DNA from 2 places in the Shewanella sp. SM69 genome. Region 2 is predicted to be linked to the other one. Evidence: riboswitches for the same ligand, from Rfam matches in the RefSeq annotation. Region 2 holds a riboswitch; the other holds the start of a gene.
What was found. A riboswitch is a leader RNA that binds a small molecule or an ion and turns the genes downstream of it on or off. The one in region 2 is predicted to bind thiamine pyrophosphate.
Positions count from the first base shown of each region.

Region 1: it holds a riboswitch for thiamine pyrophosphate, as region 2 does, so the genes downstream of both, L5M37_RS01200 (TonB-dependent receptor) here and thiC (phosphomethylpyrimidine synthase ThiC) in region 2, are expected to answer to the same signal.

Region 1 covers NZ_JAKKRV010000001.1:248,771-258,743, reverse strand. The annotation lists gene L5M37_RS01240 (M61 family metallopeptidase) at 1-1,575, opposite strand, end outside; gene hinT (purine nucleoside phosphoramidase) at 1,720-2,076, shown strand; gene L5M37_RS01230 (PaaI family thioesterase) at 2,073-2,600, shown strand; gene L5M37_RS01225 (PaaI family thioesterase) at 2,587-3,084, shown strand; gene L5M37_RS01220 (YcfL family protein) at 3,254-3,649, shown strand; gene deoD (purine-nucleoside phosphorylase) at 3,950-4,654, shown strand; gene tsgA (MFS transporter TsgA) at 4,705-5,880, shown strand; gene L5M37_RS01205 (Crp/Fnr family transcriptional regulator) at 5,948-6,628, opposite strand; TPP riboswitch at 6,826-6,964, shown strand; gene L5M37_RS01200 (TonB-dependent receptor) at 7,019-9,238, shown strand; gene L5M37_RS01195 (hypothetical protein) at 9,336-9,596, shown strand; gene pnuC (nicotinamide riboside transporter PnuC) at 9,643-9,973, shown strand, end outside.
Region 2 covers NZ_JAKKRV010000002.1:226,093-236,065, reverse strand. The annotation lists gene trhA (PAQR family membrane homeostasis protein TrhA) at 1-510, opposite strand, end outside; gene L5M37_RS04400 (hypothetical protein) at 1,005-2,363, shown strand; TPP riboswitch at 2,531-2,629, shown strand; gene thiC (phosphomethylpyrimidine synthase ThiC) at 2,831-4,954, shown strand; gene L5M37_RS04390 (bifunctional hydroxymethylpyrimidine kinase/phosphomethylpyrimidine kinase) at 4,957-6,894, shown strand; gene L5M37_RS04385 (HesA/MoeB/ThiF family protein) at 6,887-7,798, shown strand; gene thiS (sulfur carrier protein ThiS) at 7,815-8,018, shown strand; gene L5M37_RS04375 (thiazole synthase) at 8,020-8,784, shown strand; gene thiH (2-iminoacetate synthase ThiH) at 8,781-9,896, shown strand.

The sequences.
Region 1 (9,973 bases), on a different contig from region 2:
CGCGGCAATTAACACATCACCAGCACTTAACCCTGCAAGGTGTGCAGGGCTGCCTTGGGTGACAGTCACGATTTTTAATCCTATAGGTGCTGCTTGGGTTTTCGCGCCGAATGCAATCTCATAACCTTTCACTTGTCCACCGCCCACATCTTGCGGGCCTTGGCTGGCCCGAAGACTCAAGTTGATCCCAAATTCGGCGAGTAAAGCCGCTAACGGAATATCGTCAGTGCTATCTAAGTAGGCAAACAGATCTTGGCAATCACGACCAAGGAGTCGTTCAACGATGGCTTGATGGCAAGTATCTGTGGTGCCTTTATCTTGCAGAGCATATTCCTGCCATAAAATCTGCATAACATGGTCGAGATTGTATTTGCCCTGGGTTTCGCTGCGCAGGGTTAAATCTAAATACAGCGCAAACAGAGCCCCTTTAGTGTAATAACTGATGATGGCATTTTGTGCGTTTTCATCCTGCTTGTAGAACTTAGTCCAAGCATTAAAGCTTGAGTCCTTAACACTTTGTTTAAAGCGCCCCTGGCTGCGATAGACACGGGTGAAGGTCTCACTCAGCATATCTAAATAGCTTTGTTCATCTACCAGACCTGCACGATAGGTAAGAAAGTCATCGTAATAGGAGGTGATGCCTTCATAGGCCCATAATTGTGGCGTATAGGTTTCTGCCTCAAGTTTATAGGGTAAAAAGCATTCAGGCTTAATGCGCTTAACGTTCCAGCTGTGGAAATACTCGTGGCTGCACAGGGATAAATAAGTGCGATAGTCATTATTGATTGGCATATCTAGCGACAGCGGTAAGTCTTTGCGTGAACACATTAATGCAGTAGAAGCTCTGTGCTCTAAACCGCCAAAGCCATTGTCTAATACTGTGGTCATAAACAAATAATGTTTAAACGGTGCAGGCGTACCAAAGAAGTTAATCTGATACTCACAAATGGCCTTTAAATCTTGGCAGAGCCTTGGCATACAAGCACGGTGGCGACCATTGAGTACGATATCATGCCGCACGCCACAGGCATCAAAACTCCCTAAGGTGAATAAGCCCATTTCCACCGGATGATCGATGAGCTCGTCATAGCTTTTAGCTGAAAATTGGCCGAAGGCAAAATCGTCACCACTGGTGCGGGTCATGCTGGTCGCAAGGCGCCAGTCACTTAATGTTGACTCTGTTGGTGGCTCTATAGAGACGGTGTGTAAAGAGTCTTCGAAACCATGGGCGGATAAAAACACGCTACTGCCATTAAAGAAGCCGTGGGTCATGTCCAAATGCGCGGTGCGCACCGACAGATCCCAAGCATACACTTGATAAGTCAGAATAATTTCGCTGCTATTATGGTCAACCGACCAAGTTTGCTTATCTAGTTGGGTGAGCTTAAGCGTTTGGCCTTGTGCATCTTGTGCCTTGAGTTCAATGATATTTTTGGCAAAGTCGCGCACCATGTAACTGCCTGGCAGCCAAGCGGGTAGGCTAAAGACCTGCAATGGCTTGGGTTGTGATAATGTCATAGTGACAGCGAATAAATGGGCTTTCGGATCGACGGGGATTATCTGGTAATGGATCATATTTATCCTGCAAAACCTGAGTGTTTTAATGGTGGCCATGCTGCCAAAAATGCCTGCAACTGGCAAATGAAAAGCAAAATATCTGCAGACACAAAGTATTGAATTGCTAGTATACTATGCCAACTAACCCAAGGAGGACGCCCCATGGCCGAAGAAACGATTTTCAGCAAAATTATTCGTCGCGAAATTCCCGCGGATATTCTGTATCAAGATGAACTTGTGACTGCCTTTAGAGACATTTCCCCTAAGGCGCCAACCCATATTTTGATTGTGCCGAATCATTTGATCCCTACGGCGAACGACATGAAAGCCTCTGATGAGCCGGTGCTTGGCCGTATGATGACGGTTGCAGCTAAATTGGCGGCGGAAGCGGGTATCGCTAAAGATGGCTACCGACTGATCATGAACTGCAATCAACACGGTGGACAAGAAGTCTATCACATTCATTTCCACCTTGTGGGCGGGGAGCCTCTGGGGCCCATGTTGAGCCAAGGCAAATGAAGGTCAATTCGGATTTTTTCCCGCTGACCCAAATGGCGCAGCGGTTTGTGGATCAACTCGCTCAGTGTCGCCGTCTCGGTTTGACCGTATTGGAGGCGAGTGAGCACCATGTGTTGATTGAGTTGCCCTACAGCACTGAATTAATTGGGTATCCTGATACCGGTGTTATTCATGGTGGGGTGATCACTACTTTAATGGATACCGCGTGTGGCAGTGCAGTCGTGAGCGCTATTTTCCATAAATTCAAATTATTAGAAATATCACCTACGCTCGATTTGCGGGTGGACTACATGAAGCCCGCTCAGCCCCATAAGCCTGTATTTGGTTTTGCAGAATGCTATAAGTTGTCTTCTAATATTGCCTTTACCCGTGCAATTGCTTACCAAGACAGTATTGACGATCCCATCGCCCATGCCGTCGGCTCTTTTATGCGGATCAGTCCAGAAATGGTCGGTGATGCCTTTAGGCAAGCGTTAATGGGTGAAGCCGTGCCTGCGATAGGAGAGAGTGATGAGCGCAAATAATTCGATACTAGATGCAGCCAGTACAACTCAAAACGCACAGGTTAAAGCGCCTATTGATGTGCAAGGGATAGTTAAACGCGCTACTGAACTTAATGATTTTGGCCATTTACTTGAGCACGTTCCCTATGCCAAATTTATTGGCATGAAGGTGGAGCGTTTTGGTGATGAACTGATTTTTAAATTGCCCGCTAAAGATGACAATATCGGTAATCCTGTGTTGCCCGCCATTCATGGCGGCGTGATTGCGGGCTTTATGGAAATGTCGGCGATAGTGCAGTTAATGGTATTTATGCAAACGGCAAAGGTGCCTAAAGTCGTTGATTTTTCAATTGACTATTTACGTGCAGGCCTGCACAAGGATAGTTTTGCTGAGTGTCGTATTACCCGTCAGGGTCGACGAGTCGCCAACGTGAATATTGATTGTTGGCAAACCAATCGTAAGCAGCTTATTGCTACGGCACGGGCACATTTTTTGATTGATTAATCTGATTAAGTTTAGATTGATGAAGCATGACTGATTCACTATTTTAGATTGAGAATGCTTTATTTAACCTATGTTATTAAGCATGAGTTCAGCACTGTTCGATTAGTTTGTCGTTTAATGGGAAATGATGCGCTAGCTGCGTATTTTGTGGCGTGACTAGGAGAAATATATGAAACAAGTTTATACAGGGTTATTACTGGCCGCAGCGCTTACCTTAGGTGCTTGTGCCTCACATACCGCAGGGATTTCAGTGAGTTCACTGGGTGAAACCCGCGTCGATAATTCCAGCTTTGCCCGAGATATTGCGGTACAGAGTGTGGATGCACGCCGAGTCGGTGATTTAGTGCAGGGCTCAGCGTTGATTGTTAGCAAATCCTCTTCCGATATGCGTGTGCAATATAAATTCACTTGGTACGATGCCAGCGGCTTTACTATCGAAGATGAAGCGACCAGCTGGAAATCGGTGAAATTACACGGTAAACAGCAATTGCAAGTCGGCGCTGTTGCACCTAATGCCCAAGTGGTTAAATTTGATGTATACGTGCGTGAAACCTTTTCAAACTAAGCTTGAGTTTGCTTCTGTTTAGTTTATTCCGTGTTTAATTGATTTTTTGATATTAAACCCGTTCTAAAATGGCTTACTTCTTTTAAGGAGTAAGCCTTTTTATTCGTTTTACATCAACTTTCAATGACCTTAAGGTCACTCAAATGTTATTAGCTTTCGTCTTTTTGACATTGAAAGTTGCGATAAATTACCCATTTTTAAGCAAAAAGGTTTACGGCAAGGTGAAATCCGGACTTTAGTCCTAAATACATTCAGTGATTGAGCACTACTATCAGCATATTACCACATGAGGATAGAAAGATGACTGCTCATATTAATGCTCAACCTACTGATTTTGCTGAAACTGTTATTATGCCGGGTGATCCACTCCGTGCTAAATATATCGCTGAAACCTATCTCACCGATGCCGTAGAAGTCACGAATGTTCGCAATATGCTTGGTTACACGGGCTTTTACCAAGGACAGCGCATTTCCGTTATGGGTCATGGTATGGGTATTTCATCTATGGTGCTCTATGGCCATGAGCTGATTAATTATTTTGGCGTGAAACGCATTATTCGTATTGGCAGTTTAGGTGCAACACAAAAACATGTACAAATGCGAGATGTCATTTTAGCCCAAGCCGCAGGCACGGATTCAGCTACTAACGCTAAGCGTAGTAGCGGCTACCAAATGGCAACTTCTGCGACCTTTTCTTTATTGCATAAAGCCTATACAACAGCGAATGAGAAAGGCATTAGTGTAAAAGTTGGCAATATCTTTAGTGGTGATCTTTATTACGATCCCGATGAAGATATGATCCCTGCACTTGAACGTTTTGGGGTATTAGGTATTGATATGGAAGTGGCGGGGCTTTATGGATTGTCACACCAACAAGGTATCGAATCATTAGCCATTTTAACGGTATCGGATCATTGTTTAACCGGTGAAGAAACAACGGCCGAAGAACGCCAACTCTCTTTTAATAATATGATCGAGCTCGCGTTAGAAACCGCCCTCAATTAGGTTTAAAGCCATCCTTTGAACCCTTAGCATTTCACTTATGGAATGACATAATGAATAATAAAATTACTTTAACAGCCATCAGTTTTCTCGCCAATTTTATTATGGCGGGCTTTGCGACCCAATTTGGGATGTTGATTGAACCCATAGCTGAGAAATTTGCCGCTAATGTTAACGAAGTTGCATCAATCTTTTCATTGCTCAATGGTGGTGCACTCGCGGGGACGATTGCAGCATTTTTCTTTATTGAAAAAATGGGTATCAAAAGAATGACCTTGATAAGTTACAGTCTGGTTGCTCTTTCTGCTCTGGCTTTACATCTAACCAGTTCCCTACAAGTTGTGATGGTAGCAATGACCTTAATTGGTTTTTGTGGCGGTATCGGTCTATGTATTGCTGGTACGATTGTGGTGTCTGTGTGGCAAGAGAAATTACAAAGCACAATGTTAGTGGTGCAAGATGCAACGTTTAATATTGCAGGCGTTATTTTTCCATTGATAACGACTTATGCATTAACAAATTCATTATCATGGAGTTATAGCTATTTAGCCGTAGGTTTAGTGGCGTTCGGTACAGTCATTATTACCTTGTTCACTCATTTCTCTATTTGCGAGCAATCGTCTACAACACAAGAGAAACAACAGTCTGAATGGAATCTCGGTATTATTAGTGGAGGTATTGGTTTATTTTTAGGAATGCTGGCTTTATATACTTTTTTAACTTGGGCACCTTTATTTGTAAAACAAAAATTTGATATTCCGTTTGAAGATGCCGGTAATATTATTACCCAGTATTGGTCCGCTGCGCTAATTGGGGCGTTAATTTCGACTGTGATTGTGACTCGTGTAAAAATTCACCATTTCTTAGTCGGTATTATTGCTTTAGCTATGGTGATCACCGCTGCCATTGTCAGTACCAATAATCTTAATTGGATAGCTTATTTAACCTATGGCTATGGTTTTGTGTGTGCCGCGCTTTATAATGCATTTATTGCTTATGGCGTGTCTTTTGTAAAAAAAGCTAGCAGCAAAAATGTGTCATATATTCTTATTAGCGGAAGTGCAGGGGCGATGTTTAGCCCAGCCATCAGTTCTTTCTTTGAACGTATTATCGGATTACAAACTGTGATGTATGTGATTCCTTTGCTTTACGCAGCGATATTTATGCTATTGATCGTTTCAAGTCGGATGAAATCGGCTATGGAACAACACTCGCCATCGGTAAGTTAATTTACCTGTTCATCTATCCCACACTCGGTTGTTAAATTAAGTCGAGTGTGGGTTATGTTGAAAGCGGTTATATACCTGCTTCAACAAATTTCTTGAGTGCGTTGAGATCACAAATCCGAATGCCATCTTTTTTCCGCTCAATTAAGCCTCGTTCCTCAAGATTTTGTAGCGCCCGACGGTAGACTCGGTCGGTAGTGCCAAATCGTTCAGCCTCTAAATAGCGTTTACTAAAGCCATCTACGGGCAAGTCATTTAAGTATTCATGGTAAATATCAAATGCCACGTTATAACTGATGGGATAGAGCAGTCGCCGAGTAAAAATATCCACTGTGTCTTGGTAGTCAATCGCAATTGCACTAGCAAAAAATAGCGCGAGTTGAGGGTGTTGACCGAGGCAATGTTGCAGTTTTTCAGCGCTAATCAACATGATTTCTAAGGGTTCACTGGCAATAATGTCTAGTTGACAGTGGTACTGGGTGAAGAACTCCATTTCGCCAAACAGCTGTGAATCACAATCAATAGTACCTAATTGAAAACACCGACCATTTCTCGCGGTATGGCCGAGTGATACGCGACCTTGCTTCACCAATACAAGTGATGCCATCGCTTCCCCCTGCGTCATGAGGTGAGCGCCTTTTTTGAGCATTTTTATTTCGCTGATACAGCTAAGTACAACCGCTTCAATAAGTGGATAGTCTTGCTCCCATCGCTGGCTATAACGTCCTTTCGATAAAGGTTTTAGCTGCATCGACTATTGTCCTCTTACTGTGTTCGAAATTGCGACCTTCTATAGCATTATCATGATAGGCGGTCAAATGGACGAAAGGATTTAGGCGGCTAATAAAGATATTTTCATCATACGAACTGAAGGGCAGTGGTTTTCGCGACATTTAATTGAATCGCAGAGATAAGAGTGCCCACTTTTTATTTCCGTCATGTATACTAGGCGCCGCCAAGGGGTGTTTGTTGTGCATTAATGTTACTCTGATTTTAACGTTAACGGCTGCAAACTGAGATGTCATCTGACGAACCCTTAGAACCTGATCCGGCTAATACCGGCGTAGGAATGGGCCAATCAACAGCACACTTCTGAATCGCTTATTCGTTGCCGGATCTCAAACATTATATTTGAGGTCCTATGTCAAACCGTAAAACGTCAAACCATCAATCTCCATTTTCAACCGTATCGCCAAGCTTATTTTTAGCCCGAGCGCCGCTGGCGTTAGCCATCGCCGCAGCGCTGAGCACCCCTGTTTTTGCACAAACCGACGCTATTGACAGACCCGATCCCAGCCCTGAGATGGAAGTCATGGTGGTGACGGCGGATTTTCGCAGCTCAAGTTTAGAAAAAATGCCTTCAAGCATTACCGTTATCGACAGTCAAAAAATTCAGGATGAAAGTGCGCAACACTTTGAAGATCTGCTTAATTCTATCGCCAATTTTAACTGGTCAGGTGGAAGCTCTCGGCCGAAATATTTTCAAATTCGCGGTGTAGGGGAACAGGAACAATACCAAGGCGCACCTAATTCTTCCGTGGGTTACATCATAGATGATATCGATTTATCCGGTATTGGTATGGTGTCGAGCATGTACGATCTACAGCAGGTCGAAGTGCTTCGTGGACCGCAGGGGACGCGTTACGGCGCGAATGCCTTAGCGGGACTGATTTATCTGAAGAGTAACGATCCAACTGATGTGTTTGAGCATGGCGGCGAAGTGTCGTTAGGCGATGATGATTTACGCACTTTTAGCGGTTTCAGTTCTGGCCCATTAACGGATTCTGGCAAGCTGCTTTATCGTGTGTCAATGCAGCAACATCAGCAAAATGGTTACCACGATAACCTGTATTTAGGCCGTGATGATACCAATGGTCGCGATGAATTCAGCGGCCGCGCTAAGCTGCGCTGGTATGCGACAGATGATTTGCAGTTTGATTTAACTGTGCTGCATGCCGATTTTGATAATGGCTATGATGTGTGGAGTTTAACTAATTCACCAACTCAGACAACATCGGATCAACCGGGTGTTGATAGCCAACGCACCACAGGCGCGGGTTTTAAAGCGACCTATTCTGGCGCAGAAAACTTCGAATTAACTTCGTTAACCTCTTTTGCGAATACCGATCACCATTACAGTTACGATGGCGATTGGGCTAACTCAGAATATTGGGCCTCTAAGCAATGCAATGATGACAATGGCAATCTGGCGCCGTGTCAATACGATTATTTTTGGGATAAAACGGGTCAGCGTAAAACCGCGTCGCAAGAGTTTCGCCTAAGTTCTACCGAGCAGGGCCGTATTTTTGCAGAGAGTACTGATTGGTTGCTTGGTGTGTATGCCATGAATCTGAAAGAAGATAACCAATTGTATTCTGAATACAATGCTTCGCCGGATGAAGTCTTAGACTCAGAGTATGAAGCGACAAATTATGCGCTGTTTGGCCAGCTTGATACGGATTTGGGCTCAAATTATGCTTTATCTGTGGGTCTACGTTTAGAGCGTCGCAACAGCCATTACTCTGATACGAATAACGATAATTTCGACCCGAGCGAAACCATGTGGGGCGGTCATATTGCTGTGAGTAAAGTGCTGAACGACTCACACAATGCTTATGTCCGAGTTGCACGCGGTTACAAGGCGGGCGGTTTCAACATGACTTTGCCCGTCGAGTTGAACGATAAAAAAGAGTTTAATACTGAGACGCTCTATAACTATGAAATCGGCCTTAAATCCCATTGGTTAGCGGGACTTATCGATACTAATTTGGCGCTGTTCTATATGGACAGACAAGATCAACAGGTGGCTGCATCACAGCAAGATCCCGATAAACCACAGCGTTTTATCTTGTTCACTGAAAATGCAGGCAGTTCGAATAACTATGGCGCTGAGTTAGATGCAACCTGGTATGCCACGGATAATCTGCAAATTTACTCAAGCTTAGGTTGGTTAGAAACGGCCTACGGTGACTACCAGTATCAGGACAAATATGGCACTGAGGTGGATTTAACTGGCCGCGATCTAGCCCATTCTCCACATGTTACCTACAGCCTTGGCGGGACTTATCGTGCCAATTCGGGTTGGTTTGCTAACCTGAATCTTAGCGGTAAGAGTGAATTCTATTATTCAGACAGCAATGAATCCCGCTCTGAACCCTACACTATCGTCAATGCCCGTGTAGGTTATGAGTCGAGCGCATGGTCGGCATATTTATGGGGACGCAATCTGTTTAATGAAGAATACGGTGTGCGTGGCTTCTATTTTGGCAATGAGCCAGATAACGGTTGGGCGGAAAAGCAATATATTCGTTACGGCGACCCGCGTCAGATTGGCGTAACCTTTAACGTTAAGTTTATGTAATAGCTCATTTTAAAGTGAGCATAATCATTTAAGTGTTAACTGAACTGTAGCCCAGTATTTGGGCTACAGCCTTACTTCAGAATATCAAGGAATTAAAATGAAACTGACCGCAGAAATTAGCATGTATCCCTTTAATGAAAATTACCTCGATCCTATCAAGTGGTTTATTGGCCGCGTGGATAGCTATCCCAATATCGAGCGCGTGACTAATGCGATGGCAACTCAAGTGTGCGGCGATTATTTAGATGTGATGACTATGCTGGCGACCGAGATGCAAGCGGCCCATGAGAAGTGGGGCAAGGCGGTATTTGTGTGTAAGTTTATCGGTGGTGAGCTGAATTTAGCTCACAGCGAATAATGATTGACCGCCATGTAAGCGACAAATAGGCAATGAGAACAACACTATGACAGATTTATGGTTAACCTTGGTCGAGAGCGTTAATACGGCCTTTGGTGAAGTCCATGTGATGACCGTATGGGAAGCCCTCGCGGTATTGTTGGCGATGGCATATTTACTACTGGCGATGAAGGCGAGCGTCTGGTGCTGGGCGGCGGCCTTTGCCAGTACCGCTATTTACACTGTGTTGTTTTGGAAGGTGTCGCTACTGATGGAGTCTGTGCTTAACGTCTATTACATGGCGATGGCGCTCTATGGATATTGGCTCTGGACCCAAGGTGGTGATAAGCATCAAGGCGTAAAAGTGACCACTTGGCCATTGAAAACCCATTTAAAGT
Region 2 (9,973 bases):
CGTTAAATCGCCCATCACAGTAACACATAGCCAACCCATAGAGAGATACAACACTAGGCTTAACTTTTTGAATTTGTGAATAAATAACGTCTTAAATAGGATCCCACCAATTGCAAGCGACCAAATGGCCGTTAAAATCACTATCGACTGCGTGCCTTGTAAGCTTATCAGCATCAAAGGTGTGTAAGTTCCTGCAATTAAACAGTAAATAGCGCAGTGATCGGCGATCTTCAGTTTATGTTTCCAGCCTGAATGGCTAACGCTGTGATATAACGTCGAGCATAGGAAAAGCACTATGATGCTCGCACCATAAATGGTTACGCCCGTAAGTTGAATTGGCGTTAGGTGATCTTGACCTTTAAGCAGCATGAGCACCAATGCCACAATCCCCGCAATGACACCTAGGCCATGGGATACACTGTTAGCGATCTCTTCTTTGATACTATATGGTCCAGATTTTACCGGGTTTTTAACTGTGTTTGGCTGTTCGGTAACACTTTGACTCGACATGGTAGATACACACTCGTAAACGATAATGACTGAGTCTATCAGTTAGAAAAATAAATCACCATATTTAAGCGTACACTTGTAAGCTTAAATTTATGGTTGGCTTCTATTTTTCATCTTTTAGATTTTTAACGCCGTCTTGCACTCCCATCAGTGCATCGCATTGATGATGCTATTCGCTTCAAGACGTGAGATTTAACATTCAATTTAGCGCGATTATGATCCCAATTCCCAGCCTTATTTGTCTTAACTGGCAAGTGGCTTATCAAGCACTGGCGTAAAGTACTGTGCTTGTAGCAGGTTGCATTCGCATTGAACTTTGCTCTGTTTGCCTCCTCTAATCTGCGTTGAGCACTCGTAAGTAAATGCAATCAATAGATAATTCGCTTTCAATATTCACCAACCCGATATTGGATTGATATTGGATTTGAGTGTAATCGTTCCACGTTAAGCATCATTGAAATCAATGGATACTATACAAAACCTAAGGATGGATTTTGCCTTTTCAACATCAACCCAAGGCCGCGCCTTTATTGACAGTATCTCCTACAGCAATAGCGATTGGAGATGATACTGATAGTGCTTTGCTTTTTTCGGGCACATCGCCAGAAGGCGAGACTTTTATTGCATTTGATCATCACCTCGGTGATCTGGATACTGCTCAAACGCCTTTTTTTACCACTGCTGCCGAGCCGTCAGCGTTCAATCGCGGTGCAGGCCTTTTAGTCACTGAACATGACACCCAAGCTATATATCATGAGCAGGCTCAAGATTTGGTACTGCAAGAAATCCATGCTGAACATCAAGATCAAGATAAATTGGTTGCTGAATCTGAATCCAAACTTGAACTGTCTAGGACAATACAAACCCGTGCTCAAGGATTGGGGTTACATACTCGTCAGCCATATTTCAAAGGATTAAGTCTGTTATTTTTTGTGATCTTAGTGCATGTGTGTTTATTTTTACTTATCTGCATTTTGTGGCGCCCGCAGTTAAATCCCTTTGGATTGAAGGAAATAGAAAGCCGTGGCCCTAAAGTGGCAGCGATCAAGGCTTACTTTATTTATGCTCCCGCGGTAGAGAAAGCCGAAACCTCAGAGTCCGAAACTGAGATCAAGGCCGAGGATAAGACTGAAGCGACAAGTTCTGTTACGCCTACAATTGTTCCCACACCTCAAACTCAAGTGAAGCCTCTGCCAATACTTGAAAAGGTCATGCCTGAAACAATAGCACCCGAAAAGGCCGTCTCTGAAAAAGTAGAGTCGGAAAAAGTGAACCCAGATACGGTTAAACCGAACATCACTCAATCGAGCCAATCTCAATCAAAGAAAACTCAATCAATTGCCCCAAGTGATGAACAACCCACTGAAACGATGGCAACAAAACCAACGAATACGTTGGATGCCTCAGAATTAAAGCCGCAGATTGGCGCTAAGAGCTCGCCCACAGCAGAAGGTGAGAGCACAATAGCGACAAGCTCAAGCATGAGTTTATTCACCCAGCAATATTTTGAACGTCAGCGCGAGCAAGCGCTCGATGATCTCGTCATTGAACAGGCCGATAAGTTCACCCGGAAATCGAATATGAGTGAAATGAGCCCAGAGATGGAGGTGCTATTTGTCCCTAACGCCGATGATTTCGGTGGCACAACGAGCCTAGATTTACCCTTAGATCCAAATCGTATTGTGCGTAAAGGTGATACGTGTTATCGCGTGGTACAAGTCGGCACTCAAGTTAATCCTTACGCCGAAAATTTAGGCTTCCCATTTGACTGCAGTGGCAAAAAAATCAATCAAGCTATTGATGATGCCATTCAATCTCGATTAAACAAAATGATGCTCAAACCCCATAAATAGTGACTTTCTTTTATGATTTATTTTCATGCTAATTATGGATTTTTTAGTTTAATTTTATTTAATCAATTAAAAACAATTAATTATGAATCTTTATTTTGGATTGGTGGTTAAGGTTTTTAATTGCTTTTTTCCTTGTTTGTTGCTGCCGCTTCTGTCTATACTGCCCACTCATCTTGTCGGAGTGCCTCTTGGCTGAGACCGTTTATTCGGGATCCGTTGAACCTGATCAGGTTAAAACCTGCGAAGGAAACAAGCGTAATAACACACATTAAATCGCTAAAATAGACGGCTTGAACACCTGTTTACTCAGCAGTGTTTTAAGCCTTAATGTTTAGATTTAATCGTTATTGAGCAGGGTAACTCAATTTTTGAAGCCAGTGTTGGCCACAAAAGTTGATTGCCATGTCCAGCTATCAACAACTCAATTCTCCAGACAAGCAACTCCATTTTTTAACGTGAGATTGCTTATGTCCAGTTCAAACCCAAACCCAGCTGTAGCTGCCAATGCGATAGAAATCACAGCACCAGAATCGACAATCCCTAATAAATCGACAGTGCCTAATAAATCGGCTGAGTCTAGTCAATCAATCGTGCCTAAGGCGCCGAGTCGCCGCGAAACCCGCGCGCAGGCTCAAGCCTTTATCGATACGTTAGCGCCGCTGCAACATCCTAATTCACAAAAGATTTATCTCGAAGGTTCCAATGCCGATATTCGCGTTGGCATGCGGCAAATCCTGCAGACTGACACGCTTATCGGCGGTACCGATGATGCGCCTATCATGGAAAAAAATCCGCCAATCCGCGTGTATGATTGCGCCGGACCTTATTCCGATCCTGAGGCCGATATCAATGTGCGTCTAGGCCTGAGTAAATTAAGACAAAACTGGATCCTAGCCCGCAACGATACAGAGCAATTACCCTGCGCGACCTCAGACTTTACCCAACAAAGACTCGCCGATGACGGTTTAGAACATCTGCGTTTTGAGGCAGGTTCGAGTGCCATTGTCCGCCCACGCAGAGCGCTGCAGGGTAAACGAGTCAGTCAATTACACTATGCCCGTCAAGGGATTATCACGCCCGAAATGGAATATGTGGCGATCCGCGAGAACATGGCACTTGCCGAAGTACAGGATGAAATCCTCAATCGTAAAGCCAAGGGCGAAGCTTTTGGTGCCTTAGTCGGCGAACCGATTACCGCCGAATTTGTCCGCGTTGAAGTCGCCCGTGGCCGCGCGATTATTCCGCTGAATATTAACCATCCCGAAGCCGAACCTATGATCATCGGGCGTAACTTTCTGGTGAAAGTGAACGCCAATATCGGTAACTCGGCGGTGACCTCTTCCATCGAGGAAGAAGTGGAAAAGCTCGTCTGGTCTACCCGTTGGGGCGCAGATACGGTAATGGATTTATCCACAGGTCGTTATATCCACGAAACCCGCGAGTGGATCATCCGTAACTCGCCAGTGCCCATTGGCACAGTGCCGATTTATCAAGCGCTGGAGAAAGTGAACGGCGTGGCAGAAGATTTAACCTGGGAAGTGTTCCGCGATACCTTGATTGAACAAGCTGAGCAAGGTGTTGATTACTTTACTATTCATGCTGGTGTGCTGCTGCGTTATGTGCAGATGACGGCTAAACGCGTCACTGGGATCGTTTCCCGCGGCGGTTCAATTATGGCCAAATGGTGCCTGAGTCATCACAAGGAAAACTTCCTCTACAGCCATTTTCGTGAGATCTGTGAACTTTGCGTTGCCTACGATGTATCCCTGTCTTTAGGTGATGGTATGCGTCCCGGATCGATTGCCGACGCTAATGATGCTGCCCAGTTTGCAGAGCTTGAAACCTTAGGTGAGCTAGTCAAAATCGCGTGGGAATACGACGTGCAAACCATTATCGAAGGGCCGGGACATATCCCGATGCAGCTCATTAAAGAGAACATGGACAAGCAGTTAGCTCACTGCGATGAGGCGCCGTTTTACACGCTTGGCCCGCAAATCACCGATATCGCACCTGGGTATGATCATTTCACCTCCGGCATAGGCGCGGCCATGATTGCTTGGTACGGCTGCGCTATGTTGTGTTATGTCACGCCAAAAGAACACTTAGGATTACCGAATAAACAAGATGTTAAGCAAGGTTTGATTGCTTATAAGATTGCCGCCCACGCCGCCGATGTGGCGAAAGGTCATCCGAGTGCGCAAATTCGTGATAATGCGCTGGCAAAGGCGCGGTTCGAATTCCGCTGGGAAGATCAATATAACTTAGGACTCGATCCTGAAACCGCACGTGCTTATCACGATGAATCCTTACCGCAGGAATCCGCTAAAGTCGCGCATTTTTGCTCTATGTGCGGCCCTAAATTTTGTTCGATGAAAATCACCCAAGATGTGCGCGCCTATGCCGCTGGCTTAGAGGCGGCACAAGCGAAGGCGGATCAAGTTGAAGCTGATGACCAAGCCATGCAAGTCACAGTCAAGACGCCGCAGGAGTTGGAAGCGGCTATGGCGCTAAAATCGGCACAATTTGCTGCTTCGGGCGCCGAGATCTATCACGTGAAAGACAAGCTCGTCGCCGAAGCTGAGGAAGCCTAATGATGCTGGGTATTCATGGGGGGAAATTGCCCATGAATACCGAGTACCCCGCGTTTGTCTGGACTATAGCCGGTTCAGACAGCGGCGGCGGTGCCGGTATTCAGGCGGACTTGGCCACGATTCAGGATTTGGGCTGCCACGGTTGCAGCGTGATCACCACAGTGACGGCGCAAAGCTCTGTGGCGGTCACTTTAGTTGAGCCCGTATCAGCGGCGATGTTAATGGCTCAGCTGACGACTTTACTTTCCGACTTACCACCCAAAGCAATTAAAATCGGCTTACTGGCAGATCAAACTCAAGTGGCATTGCTGGCAGATTGGATCGCGAGTTTTAAAATCCACTATCCATCTGTGCCTGTGATTGTCGATCCTGTGATGGTCGCCAGTTGTGGCGATGCATTAGCAGTAGATAACTGTCAGGATATAAAAAGTGCGGCCAAATCAGCCTTAGATTTTAAGCCTTTCAAAGGTTTAATCGAACTTATCACGCCCAATGTGCTTGAACTTGGGCGATTAACTCACAGTGATGTTTCAACGAAAGCGCAATTCGCTGCTGCTGCACTGGCTTTATCCCAGAGTCTTGATTGCAGTGTGCTCGCCAAAGGGGGCGATGTAAGCTTTGGCAGCACTGACATTCTTGCTGATACTCATGCTCAAACTCACGCTAGCACTTATGCTCAAACTCAGGCTAATGTTCATGTTATCGCTCTTGATAGCAACGGCTGGGACCTTGCGCTTGCCGAGGATTATCTAGTTTGTCGTCAAGTGCGCGCAAGCTCTAAACTACATCAAAATGGGCGTTTCTGGTTAGCCTGCCAGCGGGTTAATACCCGTCATAACCATGGTAGCGGCTGTACTTTGTCATCGGCCATTGCCGCTGTGTTAGCGCAAGGTTTTGTATTGCAAGATGCGGTGGTGGTTGCGAAAGCCTATGTGAGTCAAGGCTTAAGCGCGGCGATTGGTTTAGGGCAAGGTCCAGGGCCGTTGGCCCGAACGGGTTGGCCTAATGATGTGTCCCGCTATGCCAAGATAAATCTGTGTGATGGCAATTTTATTAGTCATCACCTCAATCAACATCTTGATGTTAGGTGTGATTTAGTTGCAACAGTTTTATCTGCAACAGATCAGGCTACCTCTCAGGTAAGAATAGCCTCGACGCCACCTCAAAATATTTTATCCCACGGTTTTAAAGTGCTCGATGCCGATCTTGGTGTTTACCCTGTGGTGAGTGACTTAACCATGCTGGAGGGTTTGTTAGCTGCGGGCGTTAAAACCGTGCAGTTACGGATAAAAACCGACATCAGCGAGTTAACTACTGCAGAGTTAGCCGAATCTGATTTAGGTAAATCTGCGCTAAGTAGATGTGAGTCAGGCGAACCTGAGTTAATTGGCTCCGAATTAGAAGCACAAATTCAAACGGCCATTGCCTTAGGTAAGCATTTTAATGCGCAGCTTTTTATCAATGATCACTGGCAGTTAGCGATAAAATACCATGCCTTTGGGGTACATTTAGGCCAAGAAGATCTCGCCGTTACCGACTTAGCGGCCATTCAAGCCGCGGGGCTCGCGCTAGGCATATCGAGCCACAGTTATTTCGAGTTGCTATTGGCGCACCAATACTCGCCATCCTACATAGCGCTTGGGCATATATTCCCAACCACGACGAAGCAAATGCCTTCGGCGCCCCAAGGGCTCGCAAAACTTAAACACTATGTGGCGTTACTCCAAGATCATTATCCCTTGGTCGCCATTGGCGGTATTGACTTAACAAATCTGGCAAAGGTGAAAGCCACAGGGGTTGGCAATATTGCTGTAGTGCGCGCAATAACGAAAGCTAAGGATCCGTTAGCTGCGTTTGCAGAGCTGAGCCAAGCTTGGGAGCAATGTAGCTTGTCTGAAGAACTGGCTGTAAACCATGAGTTGGGTGCTAAGCATGAGTAAAAACCCACTGCTTGCTCACGCAGAGGTTCTTTGCGGTCATATACACAGCGACAATGAACACTGCGGCCATGCACTCAGTGATGCCGATTTCATCCGTTATTCTCGGCAAGTCTTATTGCCAGAAGTGGGTGAGGCTGGGCAATTACAACTGGCCGACGCTGGTGTCGCTATTATCGGTCTTGGCGGTTTAGGGCAATTGGCGGCGCAATATCTGGCCTGTGCAGGTATTGGTCGCTTGACCTTAATCGATATGGATAAGGTTGAAGTATCAAATCTGCCAAGACAATTGTTATTCAACGATGCCGATATTGGACTCAATAAGGCGCGAGTTGCCAAGCAAAAGCTCAATGGCATAGCACCGCATTGCACTGTTACTGCCTATGAAACAGTATTTAGTGCTGCGACATCAGCCCATCACTTCGCTGAGGTTTTACAATTAAAACAACAAGGTAAAAGAGTACTTGTGCTTGACTGCACCGATAACTTCGCGACTCGCCAAGCCATTAATCACAGCTGTATCGAAGCGGCTTTGCCTTTAGTCAGTGCGTCAATCGCAGCATTTAGCGGTCAATTGTTTGCAGTCGACCAAATGCGGTTCCCCTATGGTGGTTGTTATCACTGTATTTTCCCCGCACAAACGAGAGTGTCGCAGAGCTGCAGTACCCAAGGCGTACTCGGGCCGAGCGTAGGCGTCATGGCGTCAATGCAATCTTTGGTGGCCATGCAACTCTTGTTGAATGTGGATAGTTGTGATGAACCTAAAAGTGCCTTGTTGGGAGGTTTTTGGCGCTTCGACGCTAAATCACTTTCATGGACAGCGGCGACATTAACGCGGGATCCCCATTGTGACGTATGTGGTCCAAAAGAGGTTCGTTCATCATCCGATAAGCTCAGCAAACTATAAAGTATGGAGGTTTGATATGATTTTAATTCACATAAATAATGTCCCGCAGCCATTAACGGAACCGACTTCACTCGCGGCTGTGATCCTCGCGCAAGATATAGCCCTCGACTCAGTTGCTATCGTGTTGAATGCAGAGGTGGTTCCGCGTAATCGCTGGCAATCGATTCTCTGCCAACATGAAGATAAATTAGAACTTTTTTCAGCTGTAGCGGGAGGCTAGTATGTTAACGATTGCCGATGTGGAGTTTGAATCACGGTTATTTACCGGAACGGGAAAATTCAGCAATAGCCAAGTGATGCTTGAGGCGATAACGGCTTCAAAATCGCAGTTAGTGACAGTTGCGATGAAAAGAATTGATTTTAAAATGGGGCTTGATGATTTACTCACGCCGTTACGTCAAGCGGGTGTCCGGCTATTGCCTAATACTTCGGGGGCGAGAAACGCCAAGGAAGCGGTGTTTGCGGCTGAGCTTGCCCGTGAAATGCTGGGAACTCATTGGATTAAGCTCGAAATCCACCCGGATCCTAAGTACCTAATGCCCGATGCGATTGAAACCTTAGAGGCGGCTAGAATCCTCTGTGAGAAAGGCTTTATCGTGTTGCCCTACGTGCATGCCGATCCTGTGCTGTGCCGTCGTTTGGAAGAAGTGGGCTGTGCTGCGGTTATGCCACTGGCGAGTCCGATTGGCAGTAATCAAGGTTTAGTCACTGAAAGCTTTTTAAAAATCATCATAGAGCAGGCGCGGGTGCCAGTGGTGATCGATGCCGGTATTGGCGCGCCTTCACAGGCAGCGCGGGCAATGGAGCTGGGCGCCGATGCGGTGCTCGTCAACACCGCCATCGCCAGCAGCGCGTCGCCGATAGTGATGGCCGAGTGCTTTAAAGAGGCGGTGCAATGCGGCAGACGGGCCTTTGAAGCTGGGCTTGGCCGAGTACAAACGGGCGCGGTACATACCAGTCCTCTGACGGGATTTTTAAACCAATGAGTTTTGTAGCGGAATTTGCCAAGATCCCACGGGATAAACTGTTACTCGATTTGTATTCTTGCACTGCCCAAGATGTTGAGCGGGCGTTAGTGAGTCCAGCAGGGGATTTACGTAGCTTATTGGCCTTGCTATCACCTGCGGCGGAACCTTATATCGAAACCATGGCGCAGCACTCTGCGGCGCTAACGCGGCAGCGATTTGGCGCGAATCTGGGCATGTATTTACCGCTATACGTCTCGAATCTGTGCGCTAATGAGTGTGATTACTGTGGCTTTAGCATGAGTAACAAACTCAAACGCAAGACCTTGAATGAGCAGGAGTTGATGGCCGAAATGGCCATTATCAAAGATAGGGGCTTCGATTCTATTTTACTGGTGTCAGGTGAGCATGAAACTAAGGTCGGCATCGATTATTTCAAGCAAATGTTGCCGCTGGTAAAGCAGCAATTTAGCCATTTGGCGATGGAGGTCCAGCCCATGAGTGAGGACCATTATTGCCAGTTAGTCGCGCTAGGTTTAGATGCTGTGATGATTTATCAGGAGACCTATCAGCCCGAAACTTATGCTCGTCACCATTCTCGAGGTAAAAAAATGGATTTTGCCTATCGTTTAGCAACACCGGACAGAGTTGCGGCGGCGGGCGTCGATAAAATTGGTCTTGGGGTATTACTGGGGCTGGATGATTGGCGTTTAGATGCGTTAATGATGGGATATCATCTCGACTATTTAGAGCGACGCTATTGGCGCACCCGCTTTAGTCTTTCGCTACCAAGGTTACGACCTTGTACTGGCGGGATCACCCCAAAAGTCATGCTATCGGATCTAGGTTTAGTGCAAATGATTTGTGCATTTAGACTTTTTAATCAACAGCTTGATATCAGCATGTCGACAAGGGAAAGTCCTGAGCTGAGGGATAATCTTTTGCCACTTGGGATCACTCAAATCAGTGCGGGCAGTTCGACACAACCGGGAGGCTATCAAGCGCCTGACAGTCAACTCGATCAATTTGAGATAAGCGATGATCGCAGTGTCGAGCAAGTTATCGAACAGATGCAACGGCAGGGTTTTAATCCGGTATTTAAAGATTGGGAAGCTAATTGGATCACTAGATAGAACAGACAGTAAATTAAGGCCGAGAATGCGGATAAAACCTGTACTTTTGTAATCCGTTGGTTAATAATTAACCCATT